DNA from 2 places in the Micromonospora sp. NPDC005203 genome. Region 2 is predicted to be linked to the other one. Evidence: riboswitches for the same ligand, from Rfam matches in the RefSeq annotation. Region 2 holds a riboswitch; the other holds the start of a gene.
The links. Region 2 has a riboswitch for cyclic di-AMP ahead of ACFYPM_RS13370 (C39 family peptidase). Riboswitches for the same ligand answer to the same signal wherever they lie in the genome.
Positions count from the first base shown of each region.

Region 1: linked by a shared signal. The riboswitch ahead of ACFYPM_RS24225 (coiled-coil domain-containing protein) and the one ahead of ACFYPM_RS13370 (C39 family peptidase) in region 2 are both predicted to bind cyclic di-AMP.

Region 1 is NZ_JBIAKV010000012.1:85,197-90,254, reverse strand. It holds gene ACFYPM_RS24240 (low temperature requirement protein A) at 1-703, opposite strand, end outside; gene ACFYPM_RS24235 (TetR/AcrR family transcriptional regulator) at 807-1,397, opposite strand; gene ACFYPM_RS24230 (alpha/beta fold hydrolase) at 1,390-2,226, opposite strand; gene ACFYPM_RS24225 (coiled-coil domain-containing protein) at 2,536-3,603, opposite strand; cyclic di-AMP (ydaO/yuaA leader) riboswitch at 3,609-3,740, opposite strand; gene ACFYPM_RS24220 (cation diffusion facilitator family transporter) at 3,852-4,769, opposite strand; gene ACFYPM_RS24215 (HelD family protein) at 4,877-5,058, opposite strand, start outside.
Region 2 is NZ_JBIAKV010000004.1:364,345-369,402, reverse strand. It holds gene ACFYPM_RS13380 (acyltransferase family protein) at 1-907, shown strand, start outside; gene ACFYPM_RS13375 (hypothetical protein) at 1,080-1,850, shown strand; cyclic di-AMP (ydaO/yuaA leader) riboswitch at 2,134-2,275, shown strand; gene ACFYPM_RS13370 (C39 family peptidase) at 2,505-3,353, shown strand; gene ACFYPM_RS13365 (alpha/beta fold hydrolase) at 3,479-4,225, shown strand; gene ACFYPM_RS13360 (CDP-glycerol glycerophosphotransferase family protein) at 4,250-5,058, opposite strand, start outside.

The DNA.
Region 1 (5,058 bases), on a different contig from region 2:
TCACGAAGAGGCCCAGCCGCTCGGCGAGGTGGGCCGGATCGACCGACACCCCGTGGATGGCCGATCCCGTGCCGTCGGGGCGGACTCCTGATCGTGGCCGACGCCGAGTACGTTCTGGCGCGGTGAGGTACGACTGGACCCGCTGAAGGATCCTGCTGCCGGACAGGACCACGATCAACAGCAGGTCGAGGCCGACTCCGGCGGCCCAGAGCACGAGCTTCCAAGGTTCGTCGACCCAGAGCGACGCGAACCAGGGCAGCAGTCCTGCCGAATACTGCACCACCGGGAAGTCCAGCAGTACTGCGCCGCGTTGCCACGACTTGGACCCGTAGACACGCGTGGCGATGTATGCGACCGCGAAGACGTTGAGCGGACGGAGGTCGCCCCCGTGCCCGAGCACAGTGTGCGCCACGCCTGGCACGGACGCGGCCATGGTCCCGAGGCCGAACATGCCGACCATCAGCCGCAGCACGCGAGTCTGGCCGGCGGCGACGTTGCCGTACAGCATGAACGTCGTCCAGGCCAGCCACAGCGCCAGGAACAGCAGGGCGTAGAGACCGAGCGCCGCGGCGTCCAGTTCAGGCCCGAGCACGTGTGCCAGCGCGGCCACACCGGCCACCGCCACGAGGTCGAAGAACAGCTCGGCCCAGCTCGCGTGCCGCTCGATCCTGGTGTCTTTGGGCTCTGCGTCGATGTTCACCATCAGTGGCCACCGCGTGGTGGGGTCGCGGAGATCGTGGATGCCCGGGTGATGCTGATGTCGGTCCTCCGGGATGAGGTGGTCGGATCGGGTCGTCGACGATCCGTCAGCTGGCAGGGGCGCTGCTCGTAGTGATGTCGCGCAGACCGCGGTCGAGAAAATCGATCATCCAGGTGAAGCTGTCGTCGACAGATGCGTCGATCTGGAACCCGCCGGCTGCTTCCAGGGTCGAGAACCCGTGCAGGGCGCTGCGGAGCATCCGCAGGGCGTGAATCTCCTGGCTGGAGTCCAGGTGGTAGCCGCGCAGCATGGCCGCCCAGGAGGCGACGACCCGCTCGACGGCGGGGATGATCGGGTCGTCGGGCCCGGTCCGGCGGGAAGCAGCATCGCCGGCCGCGTACCGGCCGGGGTGTTCCCGCACGTAGGTCCGCATCGCCTGGGCGCCAGCGGCGAGGGCGTCGCTGCCGGCCCGGCCCTGGATGGCGTCGCGAATGGCGTCAGCGAACTCGGCCATGGCCACGATGGCGATGCGGTGGGCCAGATCGGCCTGGCTGGTGACGTGTTTGTAGAGCGCGGGGGTCTTGACTCCGAGCCGTTCCGCGAGCAGGCCCATGCTGAGGTTCTCGAAGCCGATCTCGTCGACCAGGGCGGCGCCGGCCTCAGTGACCGACTGCGGGTTGAGCCGGGCCTTAGGCATTCGCCAGCGTCTTGTCGAGGAAAGGCCGGGCCAGCGCGAGGACCTGATCCGGTGTCTGCACGTGCGGGTAGTGACCGGCACCCTCAATGATGGCGAGTTCGCCGAGGCCCCTGGGCAGATCAGCGATGATTCTCTCGCCCTCGGCGCGGGGGTCAGCCCAGTCGGGGTCGAGGCTGCCCTCGATGACCAGGACCGGGCAGGTGACATTGGCCAACTGCGCGCCGGCGTCGGTCGGGCTGGTCTTGCACATGGCCTGCAGGACCTTCATCCGGCCGGGTTCGGTCAGCTTCGCCTCGATCCGCTTCAGTTCGGCGGCCCAGTCGGTGGGCTTGACCGGGTACGCCGCGTCGAGGTATTTCTTCCAGCTCGCCAGACTGCCCAGGACCATGACCTGCGCCATCTGGCGGTAACCGGTCCGGAAGCGCTTCACCCGCATCAGCCCGCCGAGATCGAAGGGTTGTACCCGGGTGAACGGCGCCAGCTCGATGACGCCGTTGATCAGACCAGGCGCGGTAGCTGCCGCGATGGTCGCCGCACCGCCGCTGATCGACTGGCCGATGATCACGGCTGGGCCGCCGAGGTGGCGCACGACGGCGACGAGGTCACCCGCGATGTCGGTGCGGCTGTAGCCGTCCCAGCCCAGGCTGGAGTCGCCGCAGCCGCGGATGTCGACGTTGGCGACCCGGTACCCGGCGTCGGCCAGGGCCGGAGCGAGGAAACGGTAGGAGTGCCGACTGTCGCCGATACCGTGCGCCAGGACGACGAGGGGGCCTCGCCCGGACACCTCATAGCCGAGGGTGTTGCCGGCGATGCTCAAGTACTCGGTCATGACGACCTCCACAGGGCTGGTTAACGGCGCTTCCTGGAGGTTAATGACGTTAACTTAATGCGTCAAGCGATCTTCCCCGACGGTTCCTCCCCCGGCCGACCGGCACGGCACTCGCGAACGTGCCCCTCGACCGGATCGACGTGCCGAACCACATCCCGATCCGGAAGCACGAGATGTGTAGCACCTGCAACATCGACCAGCCGAGGGGCCGCGACGACACCCTTCATCAAGAGAGCGATGCATTCCTCTGATCGGGGCATACTGAGTGGAGACTCAGGTGAGCCACCGACCAGGACCGTCCCGGTGGGGTCAGTAGACCGACAGGTGTACGTGGTTGGTGTGGTCGGTGGACGGGGTCCCGCTCGCGCCGCTGTACGACTTCCACCCGCTGCTGGGCAGCCAGATCTGCCGATACCAGATCACGTACAGCACGGCGAGCCGGTCGGCGTTGCGGATGAAGTACGCGGCCAGGTTGTTGCCGTACGTCTTGTCGCCGCCGGTGGCGTTGCCGCCGAAGCCGCTCGCCTGGGCGGCGAAGTCGCAGGCCCGGCCCTTCGGGTGTTCACCGGAGCCGCTGGGGCGGTGACAGGAGACGTACCGGGTGAAGCCGGCGGCCTTGGCCTGGTTGAGCGCGTGCAGGGTGCGCGGGGTGATGCAGCCGGTGGCGGGGGTGGGGTCGTTGACGCTGCACGACTCGGACGGCCAGGAGCCGTCGGAGTTGCGGGGTGCCGCCTTCGCGTTGGCGGTGGAGGTGCCCCGGTTGGAGCCGCTGTCGGCGGTGGGCTGCGGCTTGGGGGTGTTGGCCACGGTCAGGGCCCGTTCGGCCTGGTCCTTGCGCTTGGCCATCACCGCGACCTGCTTGCGCTGTTCGGTGATCTCGCCGTTCAGGGCGGCCCGGGTGCGGTTGGCCTGGTCCTTGGTGGCGAGCAGATCGCGCAGCACCCGGTCCTCGTTGGCAGCCACCGCCTCCAGGGCGGCGGCCCGGTCCATGAAGCCCTCCGGGCTGCTGCTGTCGAGCAGCGCCGACACCGCGCCGAGCCGGCCGGTGCGGTACGCCACGCCGACGATCTGACCGACCTTGCCGTCGCGCTGGGCCAGCTCGACCTCAATGGTCTTCAGTTGGGTGGCGAGTTGCTGTTGCCGCTGCACGGAGGTGTCCAGAGCGCGCTTCGCGTCCAGGTAGCCCTTGCTGGCGGCCTCGAGTTGGGCGCGCAGCGTTGGGGTGCCGCCCTCCTCGTCGGAGTCGGGTGCGGCGGCGGCCCGCTGGCTTGTCGGGGGAGCGGCCGAGGCGGTGCCGGCCGGGATCGCGACGCCGAGGGCGAACATCGCGACGATCAGGGCCGCCAGTCGGGCGGCGGGTGGTCGTGCTGGTGCCACTGCGCATGTCCTTCCGTCAGCCGCCGACCGGGTTAGCTGACGGGTTCGGGACGGAAGATCCCTACCGCTGACGCGGATACACCCCAGGAACATGGTTCCCCGGTTCGCCCGGATGGGCGATTAGGCGGCGACCGCCACCGGCGCCTGGAGGGCGCCGCCTGGTGGAGGCCGGGACCGAGCCTACCGGTGCGGGTGGGGCCGCTGCAGCTGATGTGACGGACGGTGCGCACGCCGTCACGAGAAAAGTGTCACCACTCGATCGAGCCGCAGGCTCCGGAGGTGGCGCCGGGCTCGATCTGCAACGTCGCGTGTTCGATCCGGAAGTCGTCGTGCAGGGCGGTACGCGCTGCGGTGAGCACCGCGCCGACCTCCGCGCCGGGTGCCATGGTCAGGTGCGCGGAGGCCACGTCCATGCCGGAGGTGAGCGTCCAGACGTGCAGGTCGTGCACCTCGACCACCCCGGGGACCGCAGCCAGCCGGTCGTGCACGGCGGTCACCTGGAGGTGTTCCGGGGCGGCCTGCACGAGGATGCGGACGGCCGCCCGTGCCAGCCGCCAGGTGCGCGGCAGGATGAACACGCCGATGGCGACGGCGACCAGTGGGTCGGCCCACCACCAGTCGGTGACGGAGATGAGGAGCGCCGCGCCGATCACGCCGAGTGAGCCCAGCAGGTCGCCGAGCACCTCCAGGTAGGCGCCCTGGATGTTGATGCTCTCCCGGGCTCCGGCGCGGAGCAGGGCGAAGGCGGCGATGTTGGCAAGCAGGCCGAGCACGGCCACCACGAGCATCGGGCCGGCGACGACCTCGTGCGGGTCGCCGAAGCGGCGGATCGCGGTGATCACCACGTAGATCGCGACGCCGGAGAGCAGAACGGCGTTGGCCAGTGCGGCGAGGACCTCGAGTCGGTAGAGGCCGAAGGTGCGCTGCGGGTCGGCGGTGGCCCGCCGGGTCGCGGTGATCGCGGCGAGCGCCATCCCGATGCCGAGCACGTCGGTGAACATGTGCCCGGCGTCGGAGAGCAGGGCGAGTGAGCCGGTGTGCAGGGCGGCCACCGCCTCGACCACCATCAGGGTGGCGAGCAGCCCGAACGCCGCCCAGAGTCGGCCCCTGTGCTGGTGTGCGGCATTGGCGACCGACCCATGGTGGTGGTCATGACCTGCGCCCACGAGATCCACCTTCCGCCGCCGGTTGGGGCCCGGTCAAATGTATGCTCACATCGCTATGTATGCAAGTGTGACGCGGACCGCTGGTCCGCCCCGCGAGGCGCGCCGAATCAGCCGGTTGGATCGATCGTGGTGAGCCGTTGCGTGGCCCGGGAAAGGGCCACGTACAGGGTGCGTACCCCCGCACCCGGATCCGCCCGGATCTCGCTCGGAGCGACGAGCACGACCCCGTCGTACTCCATGCCCTTGGCCTCCAGGCTCGTCACCACCTGTAGGCGCGGCGCGTCGAGCG
Region 2 (5,058 bases):
GCTGTTCGGGGCGACGGTGCTTGTCGCCTGGTGGTTCGCCGACCCGGTCCTGCCGGCCGCCGCGCTGGAGAACCTGCTGCTGTTGCAGGCCTGGGACCCCCGGCCGGGCTGGTTCTACAGCATCAACACGGTGAGTTGGTCGCTCTCCTGCGAGTTCTTCTTCTACCTCTGCCTACCGCTGGTGCTGCCGTTGCTGCGCCGGGCCCGGCCGAAGCTACTCTGGGCGCTGATCGTCGCGTTGCCACTGCTGATCCTTGCGCTCTGGCCGGCCCAACACCTGGTGCCGGAGGTGAGCCGGTGGTGGTTCACCCAGATCTTCCCGCCGGCCCGGTCGCTGGAGTTCTGGTTGGGCGCGGTGGCGGCCGAGCTGATGCGCCGGGGTCTCTGGCGTGGCCCCGGGCTGACCTGGGCCAGCCTCATCTTCGTGGGTGTCTGGGCAGCGGCCGCGCAGTGGATTCGCGCGGAGCTGTGGACCACACTGCTCGCTGTCGCGTACCTGCTGGTGATCACCGCCGCTGCGGACGCGGACGTGCGGGACCGGCGGTCGCCGTGGCGGTCGCGCCCGCTGGTCTGGCTCGGTGAGGTCTCCTTCGCCTTCTACCTGGTGCACGTGCTGGTGATGACGAGCGTGCTGCGCTTCACCGGCGACTGGGGGATCGGCTTCGAGGGGTGGCGCGGCCCGGCCGTGGTGCTCGGCTTCCTGCTGGTGACCCTGCTCCTCGCCGGACTGCTGCATCGCTACGTCGAAACCCCGATGATGCGCCGGCTCGCGCCGCGCCGCCCGGCCCGATCGGCGTCCGTCCCCGGACAACGAACGGCCGCAACCCGGGCCACCGGCGACATCGCCCCCGACACCGGCGGACCCGACCAGACCGACAGTCGATCAACGTACGCGGACACCCGCTGACACCGTCCGCCCTGGTCAGGGGGCTCGGCGCGGCGCGCGTCGACACGCCCGCGGTCGATGCGCCCGGGTCGGCACGACGGTAGCGTGGGGACGTGGCTTCCGGTCGCGCTCACCGTGGCCAGGTGGCCGACGGGGCTCCCCATCGCCCTGCTTCCCCAGCGAGGTGCCGACCATGGAGACCACCGTCTTCTACCAGTTCGTAACCGGGGTACCGCAGGCCGCTGCCATCTGGTCGGCCCTGTTCCTGCTGGCGCTCGGCGTGCTCGCCGTGCTTGTCGCCCGGCCGGAAGGGGACCGGCCCACCGCCGGCCCGTCCCCGGCCGTGCCGACCGCGCGTGAGGTGGCGGCGGCCGCGATCGTCGACAGGCGCCGGTACGCCGAGGAGGTGGCCGTCGCGGCGGCCGGCGCGGCCCGGACGGCCCAGCGGCGACGCGATGCCTGGCTGGCCAGTCAGGAGCAGGCCGAACGCGCCTGGGCGCGCTACGACGAGGCGGACACCGGCGCGCGCCGCTTCGCGGGGTCCGGGGCGCTGCCCAGCCCGGCCACGCCCCGCACCCCCGCCGAGTACGCCGCCCGGGAGCGCTACCTGCACCGCGCGGCGACGGCGGCGTACTGGCGGGGCGACCTAAGCATGGCGCAGCTCAGCGACGTGTTCGGGCACCGGCACGGCTGGGATCCCCGGCGGCACCCGGTCGAGCAGGAAGCGCTGCTCAGCCGGTCGATCCGGGACGCGAGACGGGCCGACCACCAGGCCGCCGCCAGCGCGGAGCGGGCCGCCTGGCGGGCTGCCGAACTGGCCGCCGAGTCGGCGCGCGCCCTTGCCGAGGAGGCGTGCGCGGCAGCGGCCCGGCTGCGGCCGAGTCGGGCACCGGCCCGCCGGCTGGTGCGCGGGGCGGCCCGTCCCGCCGTCGTGGCACGTTGGCGCCCGGCCCGCGCGGGTTGAGCCCGATCCGTTACGTGAGCCCGGTCACGGATTGTGGAATCGGGCGTCCGGCACGTTCGGCGCGATTGTTCGCGGGATTCTGACCGCAGTTTCGGCGACCTGTCCGGTTGTCGCCCATAGGCGTCACCGTAACCGCTTGTCCCATCGAGTCACATCAGCGGCAGAACGTGCAGAAATTGCCGCGCCGATTCGGGTTTGCGCAGGTGAACCTGGCTTGGCATGGTGTGAACGGGCCAGTAGTGTCGTCCCGTCCGGTGCGGTAACCGATCGCAACAGGCGACGCCGCGCCGACCCGCTCAATCGTCATGAACGAACCGGGGACCCACCAGTATGTCCGGGGTGAATCCGCGAGCCACGGCCCGCGGTAGGGCGATCTTCCCGCCCGAATCCGTCAGCTAACCCGGTAGGCGGTGTCGGAAGGAGTTCCATCCTCGTGCAGCACCTCTCCACCCCTCGGCTGTTCCCTCGCCTCCACGGCACAGCGGTGCCCCCGCTCATCCGTCCAGTGACGGTGAGCTGACCCCCGGGTCATCGCCTCACCGCCCGGCCACGCCGGGCGTTCCCCTGAGCGGTTCACCACCCGCGGACCACCATCCGCGCGCTGGCCCCTGCCCGGATACCGGTCCGGCCCGGTGTGCCGCTCTCCCCCCGACCGTGGAGGACCCCGTGAAGCACACCATGCAGCGTCAACTCCGCCGCATCGCGACCGAGCGCCCGTACCAGATCGTCGCCGCCTCCGCCGCGGCCCTCGTGCTCGCCGCCACCACCGGCACCCTGCTCGCCACCGCCGACGACGCGCCGGCCGGCCAGCGCACCGCGACCACTGTCGCCGAGATGCGCACCGACGTCGCCGCCTCCCGCGGCGAGGTGCGGGACGCGTCCCCGTCGGCGAGCGCCGCGCCGAGCAGCGCCGCCCCGGCCACCAGCGCCGCCGCGCCCGCCGCCAAGGCCAGCAGCAACCCGGACCTGACCCGGAAGCCGGAGCGGCCGAAGCCGCCCGCGACAAAGGTGCTCGACTACGAGTACGAGGCGCAGAACACCTACTACAACTGCGGTCCGGCGGCCACCCGCAACGCGCTCAGCGCCACCGGGATCGACCGTACCCAGGAGGAGCTCGGCGCCGAACTGGGCACCACCGAGATGGGCACCAACTCGGCCGAGGACACCACCCGGGTGCTCAACGCCGAGGTGAAGGGCTCCCCGTACCGGACCCGGATGTTCGTCGGCGCGCCCAGCCCGGCGCAGATGGACCGCCTCCAGGCCGACGTCGTCAAGGCCATCACCGACGGCCGCGGCGTGGTCGCCAACGTCGTCGGGGACGCCACCGACACCGACGGCTCCTGGCACTCCTACGGCGGCGGGCACTACATCGCCGTCGTGGGTTACAAGGACAACGGCCGCACGGTACGCATCGCCGACTCGGCGAACCCGGCCGACCCGTCGTACTGGGTCACCACCATCGACCTGGCCAACTGGATCGCCAGCCGGGGCTACTCCGCCTGACCCGGCACGCTGACCGCCACGGGCGCCGTCCCTCACGAGGGGGCGGCGCCCGTCGCGTCTTGCACGGCGCTACGCCCCCGTCGACGACTCTCGTCCCTGGCCGAGAACCGTGGGAGACTGCGGCCGTGGTGGATGAATCGGGTGGTCACGCCGGTCGACGGCCGGTCCTGCTGCTGTTGCACGGCCTGGGGGCCACCGGTGACGTGTGGTTGCCCTGGGCGCCGTACCTGGAGCAACACTGGCCCGGCCGGTGGCTGGCACCGGACCTCGCGGGCCACGGCTGGGCGTCGCCGCTGCCGTCGTACTCCTTCGCCGGCTTCGCCGAGCGGATCGCGCCGGCCCTCGCCCCCGACGACCGGCTCGTCGTGCTCGGGCACTCGCTGGGTGGCGTGGTGGGCCTCGCGTTGGCCGGGCGCGACGCCGGGATGCCGGTGGACGCGGTGGTCGGCTTGGGGATCAAGGCGCTCTGGTCACCCGCCGAACTGGAACGGGCCGCCGAACTGGCCGCCCGCCCGGTGAGCTGGTTCGCCAGCCGTACCGAGGCGGCCCGCCGCTACCTGCGCGTCTCCGGGCTGGCCGGCCTGCTCCCGCCGGACCATCCGGTGGTGGACGCCGGCCTCCGTCAGGTCGACGGCCGGTGGCGGCTCGCCATGGATCCGAACGCCTTCGCCGTCGGCGAGCCCGACCTGACCGGGCTGCTGACGGCGACCGACGTACCGGTGCTGCTGGCGCGCGGCGAGCACGACCCGATGGTCACCGACGCGCAGCTCAAGGAGTACGGCGTGCCGGTCGCCACGCTGCCCGGTCTCGGGCACAACGCGCACGTGGAGAACCCGGCGGCCGTGCTGGCGCTGCTCGACGCGTACCGCTGAGGTTTCTTGGGCCGTCAGCCCGGGTCAGGCGAGGGGGGAGAGCTGCGGCGAGCGTTCGGCCGCAGGCTCTTCCGTCGCCGCCAGCTCCCGGCGCGCGGCGGTCAGGAACGCCTCGGCGTACGACGTGGCGGGGAAGTCACCCAGGTAACGCCGGCGGGTGGCCCAGCGCTCCGCGGCCAGCGGGTCGGTGTCCAGCAGCGCGGTCAACACCTCGTCCACGTTGGACAGATCGCGGCGCAGCACGTAACCCGACGCGGCCAGCGGGAACCGCTCGGCGAACCGGTCGCCCTCGTCGCCCATGTCGGTGAGCGCGTACGGCTTGCTGGAGTAGAGGTAGTCCGAGATCACCCCGGACACGTCGGAGATCAGCGCGTCGGAGGAGTTGACGCACTCGGTCAGGCTCAGCTCGCGGGCCGCCGCGCCGACCACGTGCGGGCGTCCGCTGCGGGCCCGATCGGCGACGAGCACCTCGGTCAGCCGACCCAACTGCCGTGCCGAGGCCGGGTTCTGCGCCGTGTACGGGTGGGGCCGCAGGATCACCGTCGCGCCGCGCTCCAGCAGCCGCCGCAGCAGCCCTTCGGCGACCGGCAGCGAGCAGTAGTCGGCGTCGGCGTGGTGCCCGGTCCAGGTCGGGGTGTAGAGCACGGTCGGCGTCGGCAACCCCCGGGCCGGCTCGGGGCGTACCTCGATCGACTCCACCTGCGGGCGGCCCACCACCACGAACTTGTCCGCCGGGATCCGCACCCCGGCACGGGCGTACCTGTCGATCGCCGCCGGGCCGGCCACGAAGATCCGGTCGAAGATCCCGGACACCGGGTTGGCGCTCGGCGCCT